Regions from separate parts of the Duganella kummerowiae genome, predicted to be linked through region 3. Evidence: predicted binding sites of a transcription regulator. Region 3 holds the regulator's gene; each other region holds the start of a gene.
What was found. The regulator sigma-54, encoded in region 3, starts transcription at its own class of promoters, with help from an activator protein. The targets are predictions, from matches to a motif close to TGGCANGNAANCTGCTTT.
Positions count from the first base shown of each region.

Region 1 (7,971 bases), on a different contig from region 3:
AGCAGGTAGCTGAGCGACAGGCCGGCCTGGCCGCCGCCGATGATCAGCACCTCGTAGTGGATTTGTGTAGGCATGATGGTGTCTCGTAATGATAGGGTTCAGGGCCGCAGCGATTCGACCCGCACGGTGGCCTCGCCGTGGTCCGCGTACAGGGCGGCGCTGGCTTCCAGACGCGCCAGCTGGTCCATGGCGGAGGAGCAGGCGTAGCCGTATTTCAGGCGCACCCGCTCGCTGGCCTGCCGCAGGGCCGCGCGGCTGCGCGCCATGAAATCGTCCAGCGTATAGGCCTGGCCGGCCTGCAGGTAGCTGTGCACGATGGTAGAGGGGGAATAGCACTCGCTGACCGTGTCGTCGGGCCAGCGCACGGTGAAACGCACTTCAGGCATGGTTCATCTCCTTGGGTTGGGTGGCGGCGGGGCCGCAGCCGATCAGGTCCTGGACGCCGAAGTCCCACAGCAGCCCGCGCTCGCCGTCCAGCAGCAGTTGCACCTCGCGGCCGGCGTTGGTGCGGCCGATGACGGCGCAGGCCAGTCCGCGCGCGCCGAAACGCTCCAGCACTGCGCCGCTGTGAAGGCCATCCACGCTGAGCAGGAAGCCGTAGCTGGGGAAAGTCGACAGCCAGCGCTCCAGCGCCACGCCGGCCGGGCGCGGGATGGCGGCCAGGTCGATGTCGGCGCCGATGCCGGAGCATTCCAGCAGCATCAGCGCGGTGCCGAGCACGCCGGCCATGCTGACGTCCTTGGCGGCGCGGCACAGGCCATCCTCGGCGATGGATGGCAGCAGTTCCAGGTCGGCGCGCAAGCGCGCGGGCGGGCTGCCCAGGCTGGCGTTCCAGTAGTCGTAGGGTTCCTGGTAGCGGCCGCGCAGGTCGAACACGGCAATCAAGTCCTGGCCAGGACTGGCGTCAAAGCTGGTCAGCAGCTTGCTGGCCTTGCCGGTGATGGCCACCGCCAGCTGTTCGCGGTCGCTGCGGCGGTTGCTGTGGCCTCCCACGATGGGAACCTGGTACACCTCGGCCGCCGCCGCCAGGCCCTGCGCCAGCGGCAGGGCCGCGTCGCCGCCGCGCGCCCACAGGGCGTCCACCACGGCCAGCGGGCGCCCGCCCATGGCGTAGATGTCGCTGACATTGACCATCACGCCGCAATAGCCGGCGAACCAGGGCTCGCGCGCCACGAATTCGTTGACGAAGCCTTCGATGGCCAGCAGCAGGTAGCTGCCGTCCTCGCAGGGAATGGCGGCGCAGTCGTCGCCGACCGGCGCGCTCCAGGCGCAGCCGCGCGCGGCCGCACCGTCCGGCCGCGCCAGCGCGTGCACCATCTGGCTGATGTCGCGCTTGTGGGCGATACCGGCCGATGAGCGCACGGCCTGGGCCAGCCGCGCCAGCTCCGACGCAGGCGCGTTCATGGCTGCGGCTCCGTGCTGAGGAAGCCCACCTCGCCATCGAGGATGGGCGGATAGTAGGCCAGGTCGGCGCGCATCAGGTGGTGCACGCGGCCATGCAGTTCCAGCGCCCCCAGGCTGCGCCAGTGCAGCTGCTCGAACATGGCCACGTTCTGCTGCTGCACGTGGGCCAGGAAAATCTCGCAGCCCAGCGCATGCGCGGTGCCGACCGCCAGCCGTATCAGGCCGCTGCCGACGTGGGCCTGGCGCCGCACCGGGCGCGCCACCGCCAGCCGCGAGCCCCACCAGCTGCGGCCCTCGGCCTTGTGGATGCGCACCGTGCCTACCACTTCGTCGGCCTGGCCCGGGAGGCTGGCGACGGCGGCGATGGGCAGGGCCAGCGCATCGATATCGTCGCTGTCGTCGCCATCGAACAGGCCCTGCTCCTGGCAGAACACGGCGCGCCGCAGCTGGCGGGTGGCGGCGCGCTCGGACTGGCTGATGGCCAGCTTGATGCGCACCGTGAGATCGGGAATGGTCATTACCGCGCTCATGCCGTTTTCCTTTCAAACGTGGATAGCGAAGAACAGGCGCCGCAGCGCCCGCAGCCGGCCTTGATGTCCGAGGAATGCAACCCGCCCCGGCCCAGCATGGCGCCCAGCGGCTCCAGCAGCTCGCGCATGAACTGCGGCGAGGGAGCGGGATGGTCCTCCAGCGGCGTGCCGGCGATGGGCACGAAGGGCACCACGAAGGGATACACGCCGAGCGCCACCAGCTGCTCGCAGCAGCGCAGGATGGCGTCCGGCGCATCGCCCAGCCCGGCCAGGATGTAGGTGCTGACCTGGCCGTGGCCGAACACCTCCACGGCGCGCGCGAAGGCGTCGAAATAGCGCTCCAGCGGCACGCTGGCCTTGCCCGGCATGATGCGGGCGCGGACCTCCGGCGACACCGCCTCCAGGTGCATGCCCAGCGAGTCGATGCCGGCGTCGCGCATGCGGGCGAACCAGGCGTCGTCGTCGGGCGGCTCGCACTGGCCCTGGATGGGCAGCGCCACCGCCGACTTGACGGCAAAGGCGCTCTCGCACAGGATGGCGGCGCCGCGGTCGCTGGCGTTGGGCGTCCCGGTGGTCATCACCATGTGCTTGACGCCATCGAGCAGCACGGCGGCGCGCGCCACCTCGGCCAGCTGCTCCGGGGTCTTGCGCAGGATGGTGCGGCCGGCCGCCAGCGACTGGCCGATGGCGCAGAACTGGCAGGACTTGCGCCGGCTCTCGTAGCGTATGCAGCTCTGCAGCACGGTGGTGGCCAGCACATCCTTGCCGTGCAGGGTGGCGATCTTCGAATACGGGATCCCGTCCAGTGTCTGCATGCGGTAGAAGCGCGGCTGGCGCGGAAATGAAATCATGCCCACGGTACGGCCGTCACGCAGGATGGCGCTGCGCCCGTCCGGCCCCGCCGGCGCGGCCAGGTAGGGCGAGTTGAAGGCGCTGCCGGTATGCACCGGGATCATCACCGTCAAGCCATCGACAGTGACGGCCTTGTGGTCGGACGGTCCGGCCCCGCCGCGCCGGCTGGGCGCCCCCTCGCCCGGATCGGACAAGCGCATGCCCAGCGACTGCAGCTCGGTGATCAGTTCGCGCTCAGGCGTCAGGGTGGCGTTCATGCCGCCTCCTGCTCTGCCAGCAACCCCGTCGTCAACCCCGGTGTCAGATCTGCCATCAACCCCGGTGTCAGATCTGCCATTGGTACATCAGTCCGCTTGGCCGGGACATCGATGGCAGCCTGCAGCGGCAGCTTGGCCCGTCCGTCCATGACCAGGCTAAGCAACTCCGGCCGCGCGTAATGGCCGACCGCATCCATCATCCGTTTGCGCTTGGTGATGAGGGCCATGTCCAGGTCCGCGATCACCATGCCCTCGCCGCTGCGCAGCGGCTCGGCCAGCAGGACGCCCTCGGGCGAGACGATGGCGGTGCAGCAGCCGCCGCGCAGCGCCTTCTGCACCGCTGGATCGGGCGTGATGGACTGGATCTGGCTGTCGCTGAGCCAGCCGGTGGCGTTGATGACGAAGCAGCCCGATTCCAGCGCATGGTGGCGTATGGTCACCTCCATCTGGTCGGCGAATATCTGCCCCACCATGGAGCCGGGGAACTGGGCGCAGTGGATCTGCTCGTGCTGCGCCATCAGCGCGTAGCGCGCCAGCGGGTTGTAGTGTTCCCAGCAGGCCAGCGCGCCGACGCGGCCCACTGCCGTCTCGGCCACAGTCAGGCCGCTGGCGTCGCCCTGGCCCCAGATCATGCGTTCGTGATAGGTCGGCGTGATCTTGCGGCGCTTGAGCACCAGCGCGCCGTCGGCGTCGAACACCAGCTGGGTGTTGTACAAGCTGCCGTGATCGCGCTCGTTCACACCCAGCACCACCACCACGCCATGGCTGCGCGCGGCGGCGGCCACGGCGTCCGTGACCGGTCCCGGCACGGACACGGCGCGCTCGTACAGCAGCAGGTGCTCGGCGCCTGCGGCAAAGGGCGGACGCACGAACGAAAAATAGGGATAGTAAGGCACGAAGGTCTCGGGAAAGACCACCAGTTCGGCCCCCTGGGCGGCAGCGCCGGCGATGGCCTCCAGCACGCGCGCAAGGGTGCCGCCGGCGCTGTCCAGGTCCGGCGCGATCTGCACCGCCGCCGCGCGTACACGCTTCTTGGTCGTAGTCATGTCCGCCTCTCCCGGCTTACAGGGTCCAGGTGTCGATCACGACGGCGTTGTCGCGCAGGTGCAGCAGCTTCAGGTCCAGCACGTCCTGCGGCGCGATGGCGCGTATGCCTTCTATCAGCGACGGCTCGCCATGGCCGTAAAGGGCTTGCAGGGCAAAGCGGCAGGCGTACACCTTGCCGCCCTCGGCCATGAACTTGACCAGCTGGTTGTTCATGTTCAGGTGGCCGGGGAAGGCCTCGTCGCCCAGCGTGGGGAAGCCGCGCTGCAGGCCCAGGGTGACGCCGGGGCCGTACAGCAGCACGGTGGTCTCGTAGCCCTTGCGCTGCAGGCGCGTGGCCTGCAGCAGATTGACGAAGCCGATCGAGCCTTCGAAGGCCACGGTGTGGAAGGTGATCAGCGCTTTCTCGCCCGGACGGGCTTTCACGTCCTCGAATACCTTCTCCTCGTAGTCGACAAAGTAATCGCCTTTGGTGTGCGGTTTGTGGGCTATGGCTGGCATGGTCGTCTCTCTTTCGCTAGGGGTGGATGGAATCGGGCGCCGCCGATTGACTGCGCCGCGATGCCGGGATTGATTGCATCCGGCGTGCCACGCCATGCCAGCCCGGCAGCCATTTGACGGGACCGAAATCCATGCAATCGGCCCCGGCGCGCGGGGCTACGCTCTGGCGGCGCGCACGCCGTTTTTCCGCGCCCGGAGCGGCATCCCTACAAATTCTCCATACAATCCATTTTTCCCATATGAAACAAGGCACTAGCGGGGTGCGCCGCGATGGCGCACGCTGCCCGGCCGTGGTGCAGGAATGGCCCGTTTCGGGACCGAAAAGCGGGCATGCATCATGCATACAATTTTCGGCACCGTACTGGATTGACTGGAGAAAGAGCATGCCCAAAAGCGCCGCAAGCTGGCTCCCCAAGCTGAAGAAAAACGAAGGCCCGGTCTACAAGCTGATCGCCGACGCCATTGCCGCCGACATCGCGACCGGGCGGCTGGTGGCCGAACAGCGCCTGCCGCCGCAGCGCCAGCTGGCGCAGGCGCTGGGACTGGACTTCACCACCGTGGCGCGCGCCTACGGCGAGGCCCACAAGCGTGGCCTGGTCGATTCCACCGTGGGCCGCGGCACCTTTGTCTGCGGGCGGCGCGCGCTGGCGGTGCCGCATGCGGTGGCCAGCCGGCCGAATGTGGACCTGTCGATGAACATGCCGCCGGAAGCGTATCCGCCCGATCTGCTGAAGCTGATGCGGGCCGGGCTATCGGCACTGGCGGACACGGATGGCGCCATGGTGGAGCTGCTGCGCTACCAGAACTTCGGCGGTTCGGCGCGCGACCGCGAGGCCGGCGCGCTATGGCTGCGGCGGCGCGGGCTGGTGGTGGAACCGGAACGGCTGCTGGTGGTGCCGGGCGCGCAGGCGGCGCTGCTGGCCATCCTCAGCACCATTGCGCCGCCGGGATCGGTGATCTGCTGCGAGGCCCTGACCTACCCCGGGCTGCGCGCCGTGGCCGGGCTGCTCAACCTGAAACTGGTCGGTCTGCCGATGGATGGCGAAGGCATCGATGCGCTGGCGTTCGCGGCCGCCTGCGTGCAGCACCGGCCGCAGGCACTGTACTGCAATCCCACGCTGCTCAATCCCACCACGCTGAGCATGTCCGCCCAGCGCCGGGAAGCGCTGGTGCAGGTGGCGCGCAACTACCGCGTGCCCATCATCGAGGATGACGCCTACGGCTTACTGCCACGCGCAGGTGCGCCGGCCATCGCCGCCATCGGGCCCGACATTGCCTTCCACGTGGCGGGCCTGGCCAAGTCGGTGGGGGCCGGACTGCGGCTGGCCTACGTGTGCGCGCCCGATGCGGCCGACACGGCGCGGGTGGCGGCCTCGTTGCGGGCCACGGCGGTGATGGCCTCCCCCTTTACCGCCGCGCTGGCGACGCGCTGGATACGCGACGGCACGGCCGACCTGGCGCTGGCGTCCATCCGCAAGGAATCCATGGCGCGCCAGCGCCTGGCCGCGCGCCTGCTGCCGGAGGGCAGCTACGATGCGCAGCCGGAATCCTTCCATTTGTGGATCAAGCTGCCGGCGCAGTGGGACCGGCTGGCCTTCACCGCGCACCTGCGGGCGGCCGGCATCGCAGTGGTGCCCAGCGACGCCTTCACCATCAGCGGAACACCGCCGCAGGCAGTGCGGGTCTGCCTGGGCGGCCTGGCCAGCCGGGAGGAGATACAGCACGCGCTGCAGCTGGTCGCCAGCACCATGCAGTCGGCGCCGCCGGCGGTGCCAGCGGTACTTTAAGCGCAGCGTTCGGGGTCAGGATGTCAACGGCCCGGCGGCTCCGGCTTGAACCTGGCCGCCAGCTCGGGCGTGGACATCACGTCGGCGGCGCCGGCCGGCGCCTTGTCCACTTCCACGCCCAGCACATAGCCGGGACCGAACATATTGGTGCGGAACACCACCAGCTTGCGGTCCGGGGTGAAGCGCACATTCGGTTCCAGCTTGTAGTCGTGGCGCGCCATGTTCACCAGGCGCTCGGACTTGAGCACGCCCGGCTGCCAGTAGCTCTTGTCGTTGAGCGCCTCCTTGTCCAGCAGCGGTTGCGGCTTGAGCAGCACGATCCAGCGGCCGTCCGGCGCATGCGCCACCTGGCCCGGATCGCCGCCGTCGCCCGCGAACAGCTTGCCGTCGCTGGACACGTTGTAGTGGATCGACCAGTCGTTGCGCTCCAGCTGGTAGGCGGTGCGCACGCCGGTCTCCAGGTTGCGGCCCGCCACGTAGAAGGTCGCGCCTTTCGGATACTGCCAGTCGTACCACACCGTCTTGCCATCCTGGCCCCAGAATTCGTGGCCGGCGATTTCCATCGCCATGGTGCGCTGGTGGATATTGGTGATGGCGCTGCCGTCGGTGCGTATGGTCCAGACCCGGTCCACCTTGTGCCACGGGCCTTCGTGGCAGTACATCAGCAGGGTGGGATCGGTGGGCGAGAACAGCAGGTGGTTGATCCAGTCGGTGGATTTGAGCAGCTGCGTCTCCTTGCCGGTCGCCAGGTTGATGGTGAACAGCACCAGCGGAATGCGCGCCGCCAGGCGCTGCTCCATCATCTCGGCCTTGGCGCGCGGATTGGCTTCCAGCGGGCCCTGTATTTTCAGGATGGGCTTGGCCGGCGGCGCCGTTTCATAGGTGCCGGCGGCCAGGGTGTCGTCGGCGTTGATGCTGTCGATACGATAGCCGGCCGGCACATCGACCAGCTTGACGATCTCGCCGGTGTCGAAGTCGGCGCGCTGGATGGAAGTGACCTTGGTGGCCGCGTCGTCGCTGAGGAAAAACACGACATTGCTCTTGCGGCCCACCGCGATGGTGCGCGCCGTCCTCGGATCGCCATGGTTGGGCACCAGCAGCCTGGTCTGGCGGGTGGCCAGGTCCAGGCCATGGATGCCGTCGTTGGCGTTGTACACCATCCACTTGCCATCCGGCGTGATGGCGCTAAAGTTAAAGTACAACGAAGATGAGCTCGGCTCCGGCGTCAGGCGCCAGACGCGGTGGCCGGTATCCTTGTCCACCCAGGTGGCGGGCGGCAGGTCGGCGGCCAGCGCCGGTCCGGCCAGGCCGGCGGCGGCAAGTGCGGCAAAACAAAGGGAAAAACGGCTCAGCATGGATGCTCCGGCGCAAGTGTGGTGAGGAGCTTGCATTATGCGTCCGGCGCCGGGGCGCAAGTACTCAGTTACGTGATTGCAACAATCAGATACAAAACCCCGGCGAAATCTTTGGTCATATGTCTTATATAAGAGTTGTTGAGGTACAATAGCGGCCAGTACAACCCACACAGAGAGTTTTCCATGTTAGCTGACTACCGCCACCATGTTGCCGAACGTGCATCCCTCGGTATCCCTCCCC
Region 1 is NZ_JBKFEH010000012.1:7,571-15,541, reverse strand. Features, by position in the region: gene ACLB1G_RS17825 (MSMEG_0569 family flavin-dependent oxidoreductase) at 1-74, opposite strand, end outside; gene ACLB1G_RS17820 (MSMEG_0570 family nitrogen starvation response protein) at 99-386, opposite strand; gene ACLB1G_RS17815 (sll0787 family AIR synthase-like protein) at 379-1,404, opposite strand; gene ACLB1G_RS17810 (MSMEG_0567/Sll0786 family nitrogen starvation N-acetyltransferase) at 1,401-1,934, opposite strand; gene ACLB1G_RS17805 (MSMEG_0568 family radical SAM protein) at 1,931-3,043, opposite strand; gene ACLB1G_RS17800 (Nit6803 family nitrilase) at 3,040-4,089, opposite strand; gene ACLB1G_RS17795 (MSMEG_0572/Sll0783 family nitrogen starvation response protein) at 4,106-4,588, opposite strand; gene ACLB1G_RS17790 (aminotransferase-like domain-containing protein) at 4,972-6,375, shown strand; gene ACLB1G_RS17785 (oligogalacturonate lyase family protein) at 6,399-7,730, opposite strand; gene acnB (bifunctional aconitate hydratase 2/2-methylisocitrate dehydratase) at 7,914-7,971, shown strand, end outside.
Region 1: a site for sigma-54 is predicted at 4,661-4,678, ahead of ACLB1G_RS17795 (MSMEG_0572/Sll0783 family nitrogen starvation response protein). Genes of this name have one in related genera too.

Region 2 (7,971 bases), 120 kb from region 3:
GGATGGGGCCGCAGCAGACCCTGTCCGGCAAGCGCCCCTTCATGTTCAGCCAGTCCGAGGAAATCAACGCCCGCTCCTGGGCCCCGCTGCAGGACACCCCGGCGGTGCGCTTCACTTATGGCGCCCGGATCGAGGCCCCGGCCGGCCTGCGGGTGCTGATGAGCGCCGACAACGATCCCGGCGCCACCGGCGCCGGCGGCTGGAAGTTCCGCATGAACCAGCCCATCCCGTCCTACCTGCTGGCCATTGCCATCGGCGAGATCGGCGTGCGCAGCGTGGGCCCGCGTTCGGCCGTGTACGCGGAACCGGCGCGCCTGGAGGCCGCCGCCAGCGAGATGGCCGACACCGAGAAGATGATCGCGGCAGCCGAATCGCTGTACGGCCCGTACCGCTGGGAGCGCTACGACATGCTGGTGCTGCCGCCGTCCTTCCCCATCGGCGGCATGGAAAACCCGCGCCTGACCTTCGTCACCCCGACCATGATCGCGGGCGACCGCAGCCTGGTGGACCTGATCGCCCACGAGCTGGCGCATTCCTGGTCCGGCAACCTGGTCACCAACGCCTCCTGGAAACACTTCTGGCTCAATGAGGGCTTCACCACCTACGTCACCACCCGCATCGTGGAAAGCCTGTACGGCGCTGAGGTGGCCGAGATGAATTTGCAGGTCGAGCAGGAGGAAGCCATGGCCTCGCTGGCCGGCATCGCGCCCGCCAAGCAGGCCCTGATCCCGCGCGGTCCGGACACCGATCCCAAGCTGTACACCGACAGCGGCCTGGTCTACCCGAAAGGCGCCTGGCTGCTGCGCACCCTGGAGCAGCGCGCCGGACGCGAGCGCTTCGATCCCTTCCTGCGCGGCTGGTTCGACCAGCACGCCTTCAAGTCGGCCACCTCTGAAGAATTCGTGGCCTACCTGAAGCAGAACCTGCTGGCCCAGCAGCCCGGCCTGATGAGCGACGCCGAGCTGGACGAGTGGCTGTACGGCCCCGGCATCCCGGCCAGCGCCGTGCATGCGCAATCGGCGCGCCTGGCCGCGCTGGACCAGCAGCGCACGGCCTGGCTGGCGGGCGAGCTGCCCACGGCCGAGCTGAACGGCAAGAACTGGATCGCGCTGGAGTGGATGCACTTCCTCAACGATATCGATGGCAAGGCCACGGCCGCGAAAATGGCGGAGCTGGATCAGGCATTCGGCCTGGGCAAGACCGGCAACAATGAAATCGCCTACCGCTACTACCTGGCCTCGGTGAAGGCCGGCTACGGCGTGCGCGCCCCGCTGGAAAGTTTCCTCATGAGCGTGGGACGGCAGAAGTTCGTGGTGCCGCTGTACAAGGCGCTGCTGGACCATCCGAACGAACGGGCCTGGGCCCAGGCGCTGTACGTGAAGGCGCGGCCGCACTACCACCCCGAGACGCAGAAATCCGTGGACCGCTTGTTCAAAAAATAAATCGTTTATATAGTTTATGACATTATCCAGACTCGCAGCCGCCGCGCTGCTGGCCTGCGCCGTGCTGGGCGCGGGCCATGTTTCCGCCGCCCTGGCCGCCCCGGCGGCGGCGGCCGTGCCAGCCTTCAACCTCGACGCCGACGTCAACCAGGCGCTCAAGGCCTTTGGCGTGCCCGGCATGGCGATCGCCATCGTCAAGGATGGCAAGGTGCTGGCCGCCAAAGGCTATGGGGTGCGCCGCCTGGGCCAGCCGGCGCCGGTGGACGGCAAGACCCTGTTCGAGGTGGCCTCCAATTCCAAGGCCTTTACGGCGGCCGCGCTGGCCATGCTGGTCGACGAGGGCAAGATCGCCTGGGACGATCCGGTCACCAAGCACTTGCCGGACTTCCAGATGTATGACTCCTACGTCACCGGCGTGATGACGGTGCGCGACCTGCTGACCCACCGCAGCGGCCTGGGCCTGGGCGCCGGCGACCTGCTGTGGTGGCCGAGCACCATCTTCAGCACCGACGAGATCATCGCCAGGCTGCGCTACGTGAAGCCGGCCACCAGCTTCCGCAACAGCTACGCCTACGACAACCTGCTGTACATCGTGGCCGGGAAGATCGTCGCCAAGTACGCGGGCCAGCCTTGGGGGGCGGCCATCCGCGAGCGCATCCTGGCGCCGCTGGGCATGAATGGCACGGTCACCAGCGTGGCCGAGATGACGGCCGGCAGCAACTATGCGGCGCCGCACAGCAAGGTCGGCGAGCAGGTGACGGTGGTCAAGCCCATGCCGGTGCCGAACGCGGTGGGTGCGGTGGGCATCAATACCAATGCCGAGGACATGGCGCGCTGGATGGCGCTGCTGCTGAACGGCGGCGTGAAAGAAGACGGCAGCCGCTTGCTGAGCGCGGCCCAGTCGCGCGAGCTGTGGACCGAGCAGACCCCGATGAAGATCAGCGAGCCCAAGCCGGCGCTGGCGGCCACCCGTCCGAATTTCATGGGCTATGGCCTGGGCTTCCAGCTGCGCGACTACCGCGGCCGCAAGCTGGCCATGCACGGCGGCGCGCTGCAGGGCTTTTACTCGCGGGTGGTGATGGTGCCGGAAGAAAAACTGGGCATCGCGATACTCACCAATGCCGAGAACGGGCCGGCCATGACGGCGCTGCAGTGGCGCATCCTGGACCACTACCTGAAGGTGGCGCCGTCCGACTGGATACGGCTGTATGCGGAACAGGAAGCGGCCGACCACCAGGAGGAACTGGCGCGCCAGGGCAAGGAAGGCGCGGCGCGCGCTGCCGCCTCGCAGCCCTCGCTGCCGCTGGCCGCCTACGAGGGCGAGTACAGCGACCCCTGGTATGGCACGGCCACCATACGCAGCGAAGGCGGCAAGCAGGTGTTCGCGTTCAGCCGCACCCCCGACTTGGAAGGGGAACTGGAGCACTTCCAGCACGACACCTTCATCGTGCGCTGGAAAGAGCGCAATTTCAACGCCGACGCCTACGTGACCTTCGCCCTGAATCCGGACGGCAGCATAGAACGCATGAAGATGGCCCCCGTCTCGAAGGAGACCGACTTCAGCTACGACTTCGCCGACCTGCTGTTCACGCCGGTCAAGCCGAAAACCCCATAAACCAACCTGGTGTCCAACCAACCTGGTGTCTGTCCAACTTGGTGTCCAACCTGGCAACCTGGTGTCAGATCTGCCATTGGTACATGAGTTCGCCTTAGAGACGAGCTCATGTACTAATGGCAGACCTGACACCGGGTATGCCGGGTATGACACCGGGTACCTGACACCGGGTAGACCCTTGGCAGACCTGACACCGGGTAGACAGGCACCGGAAATTGATTATTCAGGCTTGGCTTCGCCGTCCAGGCGCAGCAGCTGCGACATGTATTGGGGGGTGATGCCGAGGAAGGAGGCCATCACCTTCTGCGAGATGCGCGCCTCCAGGCCAGGATACTCGCGCCGGAAGGCCGCCAGCCGGCCCTGGGCCGAGGCGGCGCTGATGTAGAGGCGGCGGCCCTGCAGCAGGATGCCGCGCTCGGACACGCGCAGGTAGTAGTCGCGCAGGGTGTTGTTGGTTTCGGTCAGGCGGCTCACTTCCAGCCAGTCCATGCGGTAGCCGCGCAGCGCCGTTTCCGCCACCACGAAATGCATGGCCGGTTCGCCGTTGCGGGCGCGCAGCAGGTCGCCGTGCGAGGCGGCCGTCTCGCCATCCACCATGAAGTGCAGGGTGACTTCATTGCCGCTTTCAGTGATGAAGCCGGAACGCGCCACGCCGCTGTGCAGCCAGCAGAAGGTCTGGGCCACGCTGCCGATGCGCTGCAGGTATTCGCCCTTGCGCAGGTGGACGGGCTCGGCCAGCGGGGCCAGCAGGCGCGTGATCTCGTCGTACACGTCTTCGCTGACGTTATAGCGGCGGGCAATGATGGAGCGGTATTTGGCTCGGTGGCTTAGAAATTCTTGCGTCATGGTGCTGGGCCAGGCTACCGGCTCGGCAAACCCTGGATAAGGAAAGAGTGATTTCCTGTTGGAAATTGTATCCAATAAATATATCCGGTTACCTGGCTTTCCTCAACAAGTATTTGTAACATTTGATACGTATGTTGCAAATTAGAATTAACACTCTGTTTTTTTGAGGCAAAAATCTTGATATTTAAACTAGTTGATATCGTTCCCATTTTGTCCTTCCTATACTAACGCCCCCGCCAAAACAGCAGCGCACTGGAAGCGTTCCCGGACTTCGGCTACATTAAATGGATGAGCTCGATACAGGTCATGATCGTCGATGATTCCGCCGTGGCGCGCCAGGTGCTGGCCGGCCTGCTCAATGGCGCTGGCGGCATCCAGGTCAGCCATGCGCTGGCCAATCCGCAACTGGCCATGCAGCGCATCAAGGTCCAGCGCCCCGACGTGATCGTGCTGGACGTGGATATGCCGCACACGGACGGCCTGGGCTTCCTGCGTACCCTGATGCTGGAGCGTCTGGCGCCAGTGGTGGTTTGCTCGGCGCTGTCCGGCAAGGCGCTGTCCTCGGTGGAAGGACTGACTGCGGGCGCCGCCGTCATCGTCAAGCCGCGCGCGGACCTGTCCGTGTGCCCGCCGGACTTGGCCGCCGCCCTGGTGGCCGCCGTGCGCGCTGCCGCCAGCCCGCGCAGGAGCGCGCCCAAGCCCATGCACGCGAACACGGCCGGCACCTCACCCGTGACCCTGGAGGCGCCTGCGCCCGGGGCGGCGGCCGTGCTCGATGCGGACGCCATGCTGCCGCCCGCCGGCCCGCGTGCGCCAGCCCGCACCACGGCGCCGGTGGTGGCGATAGGCGCTTCCACCGGCGGCACCCAGGCCCTGGAGGAGGTGCTGGCCATGCTGCCGATCGACGCGCCCGGCATCGTCATCGTGCAGCACATGCCGGAGCGCTACACCGGCGCCTTCGCCGAGCGCCTGGACAGCATCTGCCGCATCCGCGTCAAGCAAGCGGCCCACAACGACCGCGTGCAGCCGGGCCTGGCGCTGATCGCGCCCGGCGGGCGCCATATGCTGCTGCGCCGGGACGGTGGCGAATATGTGGTGGACGTGGTGGAGGGGCCGCTGGTGAACCGTCACCGGCCCTCGGTGGACGTGCTGTTCCGCTCGGTGGCGCGCTGCGCCGGCGCCAACGCCCTGGGTGTCATCCTGACCGGCATGGGCGACGACGGCGCCGCCGGCCTGCTGGAAATGCTGCAGGCCGGCGCCCGCACCGTGGGCCAGGACGAAGCCAGCTGCGTGGTGTACGGCATGCCGCAGGAGGCCATGAAACTGGGCGCGGTGGAGAAACAGCTGCCGCTGCAGGCTATCCACCGCGAGATAGAGCAATTTACTTCGGCTTGACGAACTTCAGGGTCATGCGGTCGCTCTCGCCGATGGCCTGGTATTTGGCGCGGTCCACGTCCTTGTTGGCATAGGTGGGCGGCAGGGCCCACACGCCGCCCTTGTGGTCGGCCGTGTCCTTGGGATTGGCGTTGATCTCGGACTTGGCGGCCAGCTTGAAGCCGGCCGCTTCCGCCAGTCCGATCACATATTGCTCCGACATGTAGCCGGTGCTGGCGGTGGCGTCCTGCATCTTCCCGGCCGGCAGGCGGTGTTCCTCCACGCCCAGCACGCCGCCCGGCTTGAGCACGGTGTACAGGCTGGCGAACAATTCCTTCATCTTGTCCGGTCCGTTGGGGATCCAGTTGTGCACGTTGCGGAAGGTGAGCACCATGTCGACGCTATTTGGTGGTGCAAGCTCGATCTTGCGCGGTGGTGCGAACACGCCCAGCTGCACCTTGTTGAACGCGGCCGGGTTGCCGTTCAGCTTGGCCATGAAGCGCTCGGCGCTGCGCCGTTCGCCGGCGTCCGGGGCGGACAGTTCGGCGCCCCCGGTGATCAGCTTGCCGCGTTCGCGCAGGTAGGGCGCCAGGATTTCCGTGTACCAGCCGCCGCCCGGCGCCAGTTCCACCACCGTCATGTCGGGGCGGATGCCGAAGAAGGTCAGGGTCTCGTAGGGATGGCGGTAGACGTCGCGTTCGACGTTGGCCGGGGTGCGGGCGCTGCCGCTGATGGCGGCGCGCAGCTGCGCGTCCTCGGCCTGGGCGGCGCCCAGCAGCAGGGTGGATGCCAGTGCGGCCGCAAGCAATCGTTTCATGCAGATCTCCTGAAGGGTGGTCGTTATGGTGGCGGGCCGTCCGTCACGGCGTCGGCCCTGCGCGATGATCGGCCAAGCGCGATACCAGGTCAAGCCTGTCCGGCCCCGGACAACTCGCGGACACTGCCCGGACACTGGCGGACACTGGCGGACACCGGCGGCAGCGGTGCACGGCTTGCAGCGGCGGCCCTGCCTGGTTTTTGCACCATCGTTGCGCATTGGCACACATTTTGCCTAAGAGCTGGCTTATTCGGCTACCAACATTGATTAAGAACCCGTTTTAAAATGAGCAGGGCAAGGCGCGGCGACGAAGACAGTGCGCGTGCACGGCAAGGAGCCGCAACGCCGCCATGGTCATTTTGAACGGGTTCTAAACGGCTTGCGTGGTGGACGATAGCGTTGCAGTGCAGAGCAAGAATCCAGTGCGGCCACAAGCCGCGATCCTTAAGTCAGTGATTGGAGAGACAATGGAACGACGTGCATTTCTGAACATGAGCAGCCTGGCCCTGGGCAGCATGCTGCTGCCGACCTTCGGGCGCGCCATCGCGGCCGAAGAGCTGCTCAAGCCGGTGGAAACCAAATTCAAGAAGCAGTTGGCCGATACCGCCATGACGGCGGCCACCCAGGCCGGGGCCAGCTATTGCGACGTGCGCGTCGGCCGTTACCTGAACCAGTTCATCATCACCCGTGACCTGAACGTGGAAAACGTGGTCAACACCGAGTCGGCCGGGGTCGGCGTGCGGGTGATCGCGGGCGGCGCCTACGGCTTTGCCGCCACCAACGACATGACGCCCGACGGCGTGGCCGCCGCGGCCCGCCAGGCGGTGGCCATCGCCAAGGCCAACGCCAAGCTGGGCGGCGAGCCGGTGCAGCTGGCCCCGGTCAAGGGCGCGGGCGAAGTCAGCTGGGCCACGCCCTACACCAAGGATTGGCGCGCCGTCCCCATCAAGGAAAAGGCTGAGCTGCTGATTGCCGCCAACAAGGCCGGCATGGATGGCGGCGCCAACTTCATGCAGTCGCTGCTGTTCCAGGTCAACCAGCAAAAATACTTCGCCTCCACCGACGGTTCCTATATCGACCAGGACATCCACCGCCTGTGGGTGCCGGTCACCGCCACCGCCGTGGACAAGACGTCCGGCAAGTTCCGTTCGCGCCAGGGCCTGTCGGCCCCGGTCGGCATGGGTTATGAATACCTGGACGCCCGCCCCGAGCACAAGCTCAAGGCGGCCGGCGGCGTGACCACCCTGTACACCAAGTCCTACGACCTGGTGGAAGATGCGCGCGCGGCCGGCAAGCAGGCCAAGGAAAAGCTGACCGCCAAGTCGGTCGAGCCGGGCAAGTACGACCTGGTGCTGTCGCCCGAGCACCTGTGGCTGACCATCCACGAATCGGTGGGCCACCCGACCGAGCTGGACCGCGTGCTGGGCTACGAGGCCAACTACGCCGGCACCAGTTTCGCCACCCTGGACAAATGGCAGTCCAAGAAATTCAAGTATGGCTCCGACCTGGTCAACATCGTGGCCGACAAGACCACCCCCGGTTCGCTGGGCTACGTCGGCTATGACGACGAAGGCGTCAAGTGCAAGCGCTGGGACATCATCAAGGATGGCATCCTGGTCAACTATCAGGCCACCCGCGACCAGGCCCACATCATCGGCGAGAAGGAGTCGCATGGCTGCTCGTATGCCGACAACTGGAGCAGCGTGCAATTCCAGCGCATGCCCAATGTCTCGCTGCAGGCCGGCAAGAAGAAAATCACGCCGGACGAACTGGTGAAGGACGTCAAGAAAGGCATCTACATCGTGGGCGATGGTTCGTTCTCGATCGACCAGCAGCGCTACAACTTCCAGTTCGGCGGCCAGCTGTTCTACGAGATC
Region 2 is NZ_JBKFEH010000008.1:412,531-420,501, reverse strand. Features, by position in the region: gene ACLB1G_RS09725 (M1 family metallopeptidase) at 1-1,442, shown strand, start outside; gene ACLB1G_RS09720 (serine hydrolase) at 1,459-3,057, shown strand; gene ACLB1G_RS09715 (Crp/Fnr family transcriptional regulator) at 3,277-3,903, opposite strand; gene ACLB1G_RS09710 (protein-glutamate methylesterase/protein-glutamine glutaminase) at 4,192-5,298, shown strand; gene ACLB1G_RS09705 (class I SAM-dependent methyltransferase) at 5,285-6,094, opposite strand; gene ACLB1G_RS09700 (TldD/PmbA family protein) at 6,562-7,971, shown strand, end outside.
Region 2: a site for sigma-54 is predicted at 6,314-6,331, ahead of ACLB1G_RS09700 (TldD/PmbA family protein). Genes of this name have one in related genera too.

Region 3 (7,971 bases):
GCGGCCCCAGGCCAGGCGGCGCTGGTCGCCGGTCACGGCGCCGGCGGCGGCCACCGCCAGGCCTTCCCAGTAGTAGTGGTTGTTGCGCACGCCCTTATGCGCGTCCGAATGCTGGATGGTGGCGTCGGCGATAGTCCCCAGCCAGCCTTCGATGGCCTGGCGCTGCTGCTCGCTGGCGGCCGGCTTGACGCGCGCATAGCTGAGCGAGAGGCCGGACAGGGTCCATTTGCGCTGGTACCAGGACTGCTCCGTGCTCAGCTTGCCCAGCATGGCGCCCTGCCCGGCCCAGGCCGACAGCCATGCCAGCGCGCAGGCGCCGTCGGCGGCCTGGCCCTGCGGGTCGGCCTGGTAGCGGCTGGCCGCGCTCGACACTTCGCCGAGGAAATCCTCGATGGGTTTGGTGTTGGCGATGTTGCGGGCGCGCAGTACCGGGTCGATCACGGAGTGATGGCTGTCGGTGTAGTAGCCGTTGGCGTCGATGTCGATCACGGCCGGCGGCGCCGGCTTGCAGGCAGGTGCGGCGGCGGAGACGGACACGGCGGCGCTGAGCAGCAACGATATAAATAATTTATCAAGTTTCATGCAGCCACTCGCAGAAGGAAAACGTTTACCTTAACACAGGCAAAAAAGGGCGCCAAGCGCGCCCTTCGTTGTGGAGCCGGCGTGGGGTCTAGACGGCGGCGGTGGGTTCGTAGCTGTCGGGCAGGTGTTTGATGGCGTCGTGGCCATGCTGCTGGACTTTGTCCTTGTATTTCATGACTTGCCGGTCGAGCTTGTCGATCAGCGTATCGATGGCGGCGTACAGGTCTTGCGACAGGCTTTCCACGTACACGGTCTTGCCGGACATACGCAGGTTGATTTCAGCCTTTTGACGTTTCTCTTTCTCTTTAAGGTTATCGACCGTGAGGATCACGGCGATATCGATCACTTGATCAAAGTGGCGGGTGACGCGCTCCAGCTTGTTCTGCACGTATTCACGGATAGCCGAAGTCACTTCGAGATGATGACCACTGATGGTGAGATTCATACACACTCCTAAAGATGATGTCGCCTTACGGCCAGTGCGGGCGCCCATTGCCGCCGGGCGCGCAGTGGCCAATGCACTACAAAGACTTGCGGAGGCTGACTGGAGGGATTTTCAAGGCTTCGCGATACTTGGCAACAGTACGTCGCGCGATCACCATGCCCTGTTCTCCCAGCATGTCCGCAATCTTACTGTCGGATAAAGGATTTTTAGGGTCTTCTGCTCCTGTCAGTTGCACGATGAGCGCCCGTATCGCCGTCGATGAGGCTTCGCCCCCCGCTTCGGTGGCGACGTGGCTGCCGAAGAAATATTTCAACTCAAACATGCCATGCGGGGTCAGCATGTATTTCTGAGTTGTTACCCGAGAAATAGTACTCTCGTGTAAACCCAGTGTATCAGCAATTTCGCGAAGCACAAGGGGTCTCATGGCGACGGCGCCGTGCGAGAAAAAATTCTTTTGCCGTTCCACTATCGCCTGCGCCACGCGCAGGATGGTGTCGAAGCGCTGGCGCATGTTCTTGATCAGCCACTTGGCTTCCTGCAGCTGAGCACCCATGGCGCCCTCGCCCTTGCCCTGCTTGAGCAGGTTGGCGTACATGGCGTTCACGCGCAAGCGCGGCATGACGTCGTTGTTCAGGCTGACCTGCCAGCCGTTGCGGCCCTTCTTGACGATCACGTCCGGCACCACGTAGTCGGACACGTCGGACGCGAAGGCGGCGCCCGGATGCGGATTACACTGGCGGATCACGGCCTGCGCCTCGCGCAAGTCTTCCTCGTCGCAGTTGAGGGCTTTTTTCAGCTTGTTGAAATCGCGCTGGGCAAACCAGGCCAGATGCTGTTCGACGATGGTCAGCGCCATGCGCCGCGTCACCAGGGGCACGCCGGGCATGCGGCGTATCTGCAGCGCCAGGCACTCGGACGCGTTACGGGCGCCCACGCCCACCGGGTCGAAGCTTTGCAGCAGCGTGAGGGCCGTGCGCAGCTCATCGAGCTCGATCTCCAATTCTTCCGGCAGGCGCGCGTGGATGTCCTCCAGCGGCTCTTCCAGGTAGCCGTTCTCGTCCAGCGCATCGATGATGATTTCCACCAGCGCGCGGTCGCGCATTTCCAGCACCGTCACCCGCATCTGCTCCATCAGGTGCTCGCGCAGGGTGCAGTGGCCCGCTTCCAGTTGCGGGCGGGAATCCTCGTCGTCGTTGTTCTTGCTACGGCCGGCGTCGCCCCAGTCCATGTCGGCCTCGGGGGTGGTGCTGTCGGTGTCGGCGGCCGGGCCGTCATAGGCCTCGCCTTCGCCGGCCGGCGCAGCATTGTCGGGCGTGTGCACGGGATCGGCGCCGGCCTCGGCGGCGCCGGCCGGCTGGCTGATGGCGCCATCGGACAGCAGGCGCACGGAGTGGTCCAGCGGGTCGTCCAGCCTTTCCAGCAAGGGATTTTCGGTCAGCAGCTGTTCCAGTTCCTGGTGCAATTCCAGCGTCGACAATTGCAGCAGGCGTATGGACTGCTGCAGCTGCGGCGTCAGCGCGAGATGTTGCGAGGTACGCAGTTGCAAAGACTGTTTCATGGATCTACATACGGAAATGTTCACCCAGATACACGCGACGCACCGACTCATTGGCGATGATGTCGTCTGGCCGGCCTGATGCCAGTACCGTGCCCTGGTTGATGATGTATGCGCGGTCGCAAATGCCCAGCGTCTCGCGCACATTGTGATCGGTAATGAGGACGCCGATGCCGCGCTCCTTGAGGAAGCGCACGATGCGCTGGATCTCAATCACGGCAATCGGGTCGACCCCGGCGAAAGGTTCATCGAGCAGCACGAAGCGCGGGTTGGTGGCCAGGGCCCGCGCGATCTCCACGCGGCGCCGCTCGCCGCCCGACAGGGACAGCGCGGCGTTGTCACGCAGCTTCTCGATTTGCAAATCGGCTAGCAGGGTATTGAGCCGTTCATCAATTTCCGCCTTGGATAAAGGCTTGCCGTTGACTCGCTGGATTTCGAGCACGGCGCGGATGTTTTCTTCCACCGTCAGTTTGCGGAACACGGACGCCTCCTGCGGCAGGTAGGACAGTCCCAGCGCCGCGCGGCGGTGGATGGGCAGGCGCGAGATGTCGGTCCCGCTGATATCGATGCTGCCCGCATCGGACGGCACCAGGCCGACGATCATGTAGAACGAGGTGGTCTTGCCGGCGCCGTTGGGGCCCAGCAGGCCCACCACTTCGCCGCACTCGACCTGCAGCGACACGTCATGCACCACCTGGCGCTTGCCATAGGTCTTTTGCAGTCCGCGTACGATCAGGGTGCTGCCGCAGCTGGCCATGTCCATTATTTCCCCTGTGGCGCTGGTTGCGGCGCGGCGTTGGCCGGGTTCTTGCTGGATGGCTGTATCACCATGGAGCCGCGTCCGCCGCCCACCTTGCTCTCGCCGGTGGAGGTGTTCTTGACCGCGAAGAATTCCTTGCGGCTGTCGTAGGAAATGAATTCGCCATCGACCTGGTCGGCCGGCTTGCTGCCTTCCAGGCGCTTGATCTGGGCCTTGGAAAACAGTTTGACCAGCTCGGTCTTGCCATCGTATTCGATGCGCTCGGCCTGGCCTTCGACCCACTGGTCGCCGGCGCCGTCGCGCTTCTGGCGGAAGGTGGCCATGGTGCCGGGCGAATTGGTCAGGGTGACGTACTGGTAGCCCTCAGGGTCCTCGGTCACCACCGCCTTGGGCGACTTCATCAGCAGGGTGCCGCGGGTCAGGATCACGTTGCCGGTGAAGGTCTTGATCTGCTTGACGTCGTCCACTTCCAGCTGGTCGAACTTGATCTCGGTGGGCTTGTTGGAATCGGCCTTCTCGGCCTGCGCCACGCCGGCGGCGCCGCCCAGCAGCAGGGCGGCGGCGGCCAGCAGTAATTGCATCGTATGTCGTGTCATGTTGGGTTCTCCTGGTGCTCAGCGCGCGCCGCGCGGCGGCACGTCGATCTGGCCGCGCCCGTACAGGGTGATCTGGCGCGTCGCGTTGTTGGCTTTCATGCCGCTGCCCTGGGCGGTCGACTTGCCCATTTCCAGGTGCACCGGCTGGTCGGTTTCCATTCTTTCCTCGTCCGGGAACACGGTCAGTGCCGGCGTGGTCAGGCGCAGCGGCTGGGCCGCCGCCGTGGCGGGCCGCACCACGTCCACGCTGCCGTTCAGCTGGACGCGGGTGTTGCCCTCGTCTACGCGGGCGGTGTCGGCCCGCATGTTCATGGGAGGCTGGTCGGTGGCCAGGCTGTGCACGATGGGCTTGTCGATCACCGAGGAATCGTCGATGGGCCGGTGGGTCAGCTTGTCGCCCGAAATGATGTAGGCCGGCTGGCCGTTCTTGCCGGCCCGCACGAAACTAAAGCGCTCGACGATGTAGTCCGGCTCGCTGCGGTGCTGGTCGACCCATGCTTCCTGGCCGGCCTGGTTGACCACCTGCACCAGCCAGGTGGTGCCGACAGCGACAAATACGCCCACCGTCATGATCAGGGTCAGGCGCCAGCGGTGGGCGGTACGTTTGCGCATCACCATCCTCAGGCCTGGAAACGGGCCAGGATATGGGCCACGGGTTCGATGGGGGTGAAGGTTGCCGTCATCAGATCACCTTGGCGCGGGTCAGGTCGTGGATGTGCAGGGCGCCCACCAGCTTGCCGTCGGCGTCCGTCACCAGCATCTGGTTGATGCGGTACTGCTCCATCACGGCCACGGCGTCCACCGCCAGCTTGTCCGGGCTGATGCTGCGCGGGTTGGGGTGCATCACGTCGCGTATCACCACCTGGGTAAAGTCCTGCACCTTCTCGATCATGCGGCGCAGGTCGCCGTCGGTGAACACGCCCAGCGGGCGGCCTTCGCCGTCCACGATGGCGGTCATGCCCATGCCCTTCTGGGTGATTTCCAGCAGGGCGTCGGTCAGCTTGACATCGGCGGCCACGCGCGGCACGGCGTCGCCGCTGCGCATTACGTCGCGCACATGGGTCAGCAGGCGCCGGCCCAGGGCGCCGCCCGGGTGCGAGCGGGCGAAGTCTTCTTCCTTGAAGCCGCGCAGGTCCAGCAGGGCCACGGCCAGGGCATCCCCCAGCGCCAGCGTGACGGTGGTGGAGGTGGTCGGCGCCAAATTCATGGGGCAGGCTTCCTTGTCCACCGCCACGTCCAGGTGCACATCGGCCAGGCGCGCCAGGCTGGAGCCGGGCTTGCCCGTGATGGAAATCAAAGGGCTGCCCATGCGCTTGACCACCGGCAGGATGGCCATCAGCTCCGAGCTTTCGCCGGAATACGAGATCGCGATGAAGGTGTCGTCGGCCGTTACCATGCCCAGGTCGCCATGGGCCGCCTCGGCAGGATGCACGAACAGGGCCGGGGTGCCGGTCGAGGCCAGGGTGGCGGCGATCTTGCGTGCGATGTGGCCGGACTTGCCGATGCCGGACACCACCACGCGGCCTTTGCAGTTGAGCAGCAGCTCGATGGCGCGCACCACGCTGTCGTCGCGCTCCAGGCGCGCCTCCAGGGCGCTGATGGCCTGGGCCTCGATCCGCAGGGTCTCGCGCGCCAGCTTGAGGGCGTGCGCGGCCGTATTTGCGTCAAAAGCTTTCAGCATTGTTTTTTGATGGGTTACACTCATGCCGAAAGTATAGCCGAATTGGCCAAGCAAAAAACTTGCCAGTCGTAACAAAGTCGCTACACGCCCGTAAACCTCGGAAAACACCTAGCCCTTATGTTGGAATAATGTACACATCGCTGGAATTGACCCTCTTATTGCTGGGCTCGGCTGTATTGGGCGTGGTGGCGTTCCGGATGTTGCATTTGCCTCCCATGCTGGGCTACCTGGCCGTGGGCATATTAATCGGGCCGCATGCGCTGGGACTGGCGGAAAACAGCGAGACCACCCACGCCCTGGCCGAATTCGGTGTTGTTTTCCTGATGTTCTCGATCGGGCTGGAATTCTCCCTGCCCAAGCTCAAGTCCATGCGCAGCATCGTGTTCGGGCTGGGCATGGCCCAGGTCGGGCTGACCATCATCGCCACCGTACTGTTCGGGCTGCTGGTGGCCAGCCAGCTGCCGGCCTTCCTGCGCATCTCCTGGCAAGCCTCGTTCGCGCTGGGCGGGGCGCTGGCCATGTCGTCCACCGCCATCGTGTCCAAGATGCTGACCGAGCGCCTGGAGCTGGAAAGCGAGCATGGCCGCAAGATCATTGGCATCCTGCTGTTCCAGGACCTGGCCGTGGTGCCGCTGCTGATCTTGATCCCGGCCCTGGGCCAGGGCGCGGACAACCTGGTGGAAACCCTGGCCTGGGCCGGCCTGAAGGCGGCCGTGGTGCTGGCCCTGCTGCTGTTCTTCGGCCAGAAGCTGGTGCGCGGCTGGTTCACCATCGTGGTCAAGCGCCGCTCGCAGGAACTGTTCATGCTGAACCTGCTGCTGATCACCCTGGGCGCGGCCTGGATCACGGAAAAAGCCGGCCTGTCCATGGCGCTGGGCGCCTTCGTGGCCGGCATGCTCATTTCCGAGACCGAATACAAGCACCAGGTGGAGGAAGACATCAAGCCCTTCCGCGACGTGCTGCTGGGACTTTTTTTCATCACCATAGGCATGCTGCTCAACGTGCGCCTGGTGGCCGAGAACTGGTGGCTGGTGCTGGTGCTGCTGCTGGGCCCGGTGCTGCTCAAGTTCGCCCTGATCGCCCTGCTGGCCAAGCTGTTCGGCGCTTCCGACGGCGTCGCCATCCGCACCGGCCTGGGGTTGGCCCAGGCCGGCGAATTCGGCTTCGTGCTGCTCAACCTGGCGGGCGGCATCAAGCTCATGGACCCGTTCCTGGTGCAGGTGGTGCTGGCCTCCATGGTGCTGTCCATGCTGGCCGCGCCCTTCATCATTGCCAAGTCCGACCAGATCGTGATGAAGCTGTCCAGCAACGAGTGGATGCTGCAATCGCTGACACTGACCAAGATCGCCAGCCGCACCATGGCCACCCAGAAGCACGTGATCGTGTGCGGCTTCGGCCGCAGCGGCCAGAGCCTGGCCACCCTGCTGAGCGAGGAAAACATCCACTACCACGCGCTCGACCTGGACCCGGAACGGGTGCAGGAAGCGCAGACGGCCGGCGCCCATGTCTCCTACGGCGACGCGGCGCGCCGCGAAAGCCTGGTGGCGGCCGGCATCTACCGCGCCAGCGCCGTGGTCATCACCTACGCCAGCACGCCCTCGGCCATGAAGGTGCTGCGCCTGGTGCACGAGCTGGCGCCAACCTTGCCGGTGATCGTGCGCAGCCACGACGATGTGGACCTGGAGCGCCTGATGGCGGCCGGCGCCACCGAGGTGGTGCCGGAACTGATGGAGGGCAGCCTGATGCTGGCCTCGCACGCGCTGGTCATGCTGGGCGTGCCGCTGCGGCGCGTGGTGCACCGGGTGCAGGCCGCGCGCGACGCCCGCTACGCCTCGCTGCGCGGCTTCTTCCACGGCGCCAGCGACGTGGACGAGGAAAGCGACCTGGAACGCCTGCACTCGGTGGTGCTGGGCGGCGGCGCCGCCTGCGTCGGCAAGGCGTTGGGCGAGATCGATCTGGAAAGCGTGGGCGCCCAGGTCAGCAGCATACGGCGCGGCCTGGGACGGGTGGACGTGGCGCCGGAAACGGTGCTGGAGGCGGGCGACGTGGTGGTGTTGCGCGGCAGCGCGGCGGCGGTGGACAAGGGTGAACTGCGCTTGCTGAAACTGAAGTGATTCAGGGCTGGTGCCGAACCACGCGGTTACGGCCGCCGTCCTTGGCCTGGTACAGGGCTGCATCGGCCTGCGCCACCAGGGTGCGGGCGATGGCCGGGGCCTCGCCCTCGATGGCCGGGTCCAGGCAAGCCACGCCTATCGACACCGTGACCGACACGCTCAGTTCAGGCGACAAGGTGATCATGCTGGCCGCCACCCCGGCGCGTATGCGTTCGGCCACGAAGGCGGCGCTATCGAG
Region 3 is NZ_JBKFEH010000008.1:288,395-296,365, forward strand. Features, by position in the region: gene ACLB1G_RS09085 (alginate lyase family protein) at 1-582, opposite strand, end outside; gene hpf (ribosome hibernation-promoting factor, HPF/YfiA family) at 671-1,027, opposite strand; gene ACLB1G_RS09095 (RNA polymerase factor sigma-54) at 1,104-2,585, opposite strand; gene lptB (LPS export ABC transporter ATP-binding protein) at 2,590-3,345, opposite strand; gene lptA (lipopolysaccharide transport periplasmic protein LptA) at 3,345-3,938, opposite strand; gene lptC (LPS export ABC transporter periplasmic protein LptC) at 3,957-4,550, opposite strand; gene ACLB1G_RS09115 (KpsF/GutQ family sugar-phosphate isomerase) at 4,621-5,619, opposite strand; gene ACLB1G_RS09120 (monovalent cation:proton antiporter family protein) at 5,748-7,733, shown strand; gene ACLB1G_RS09125 (GGDEF domain-containing protein) at 7,735-7,971, opposite strand, start outside.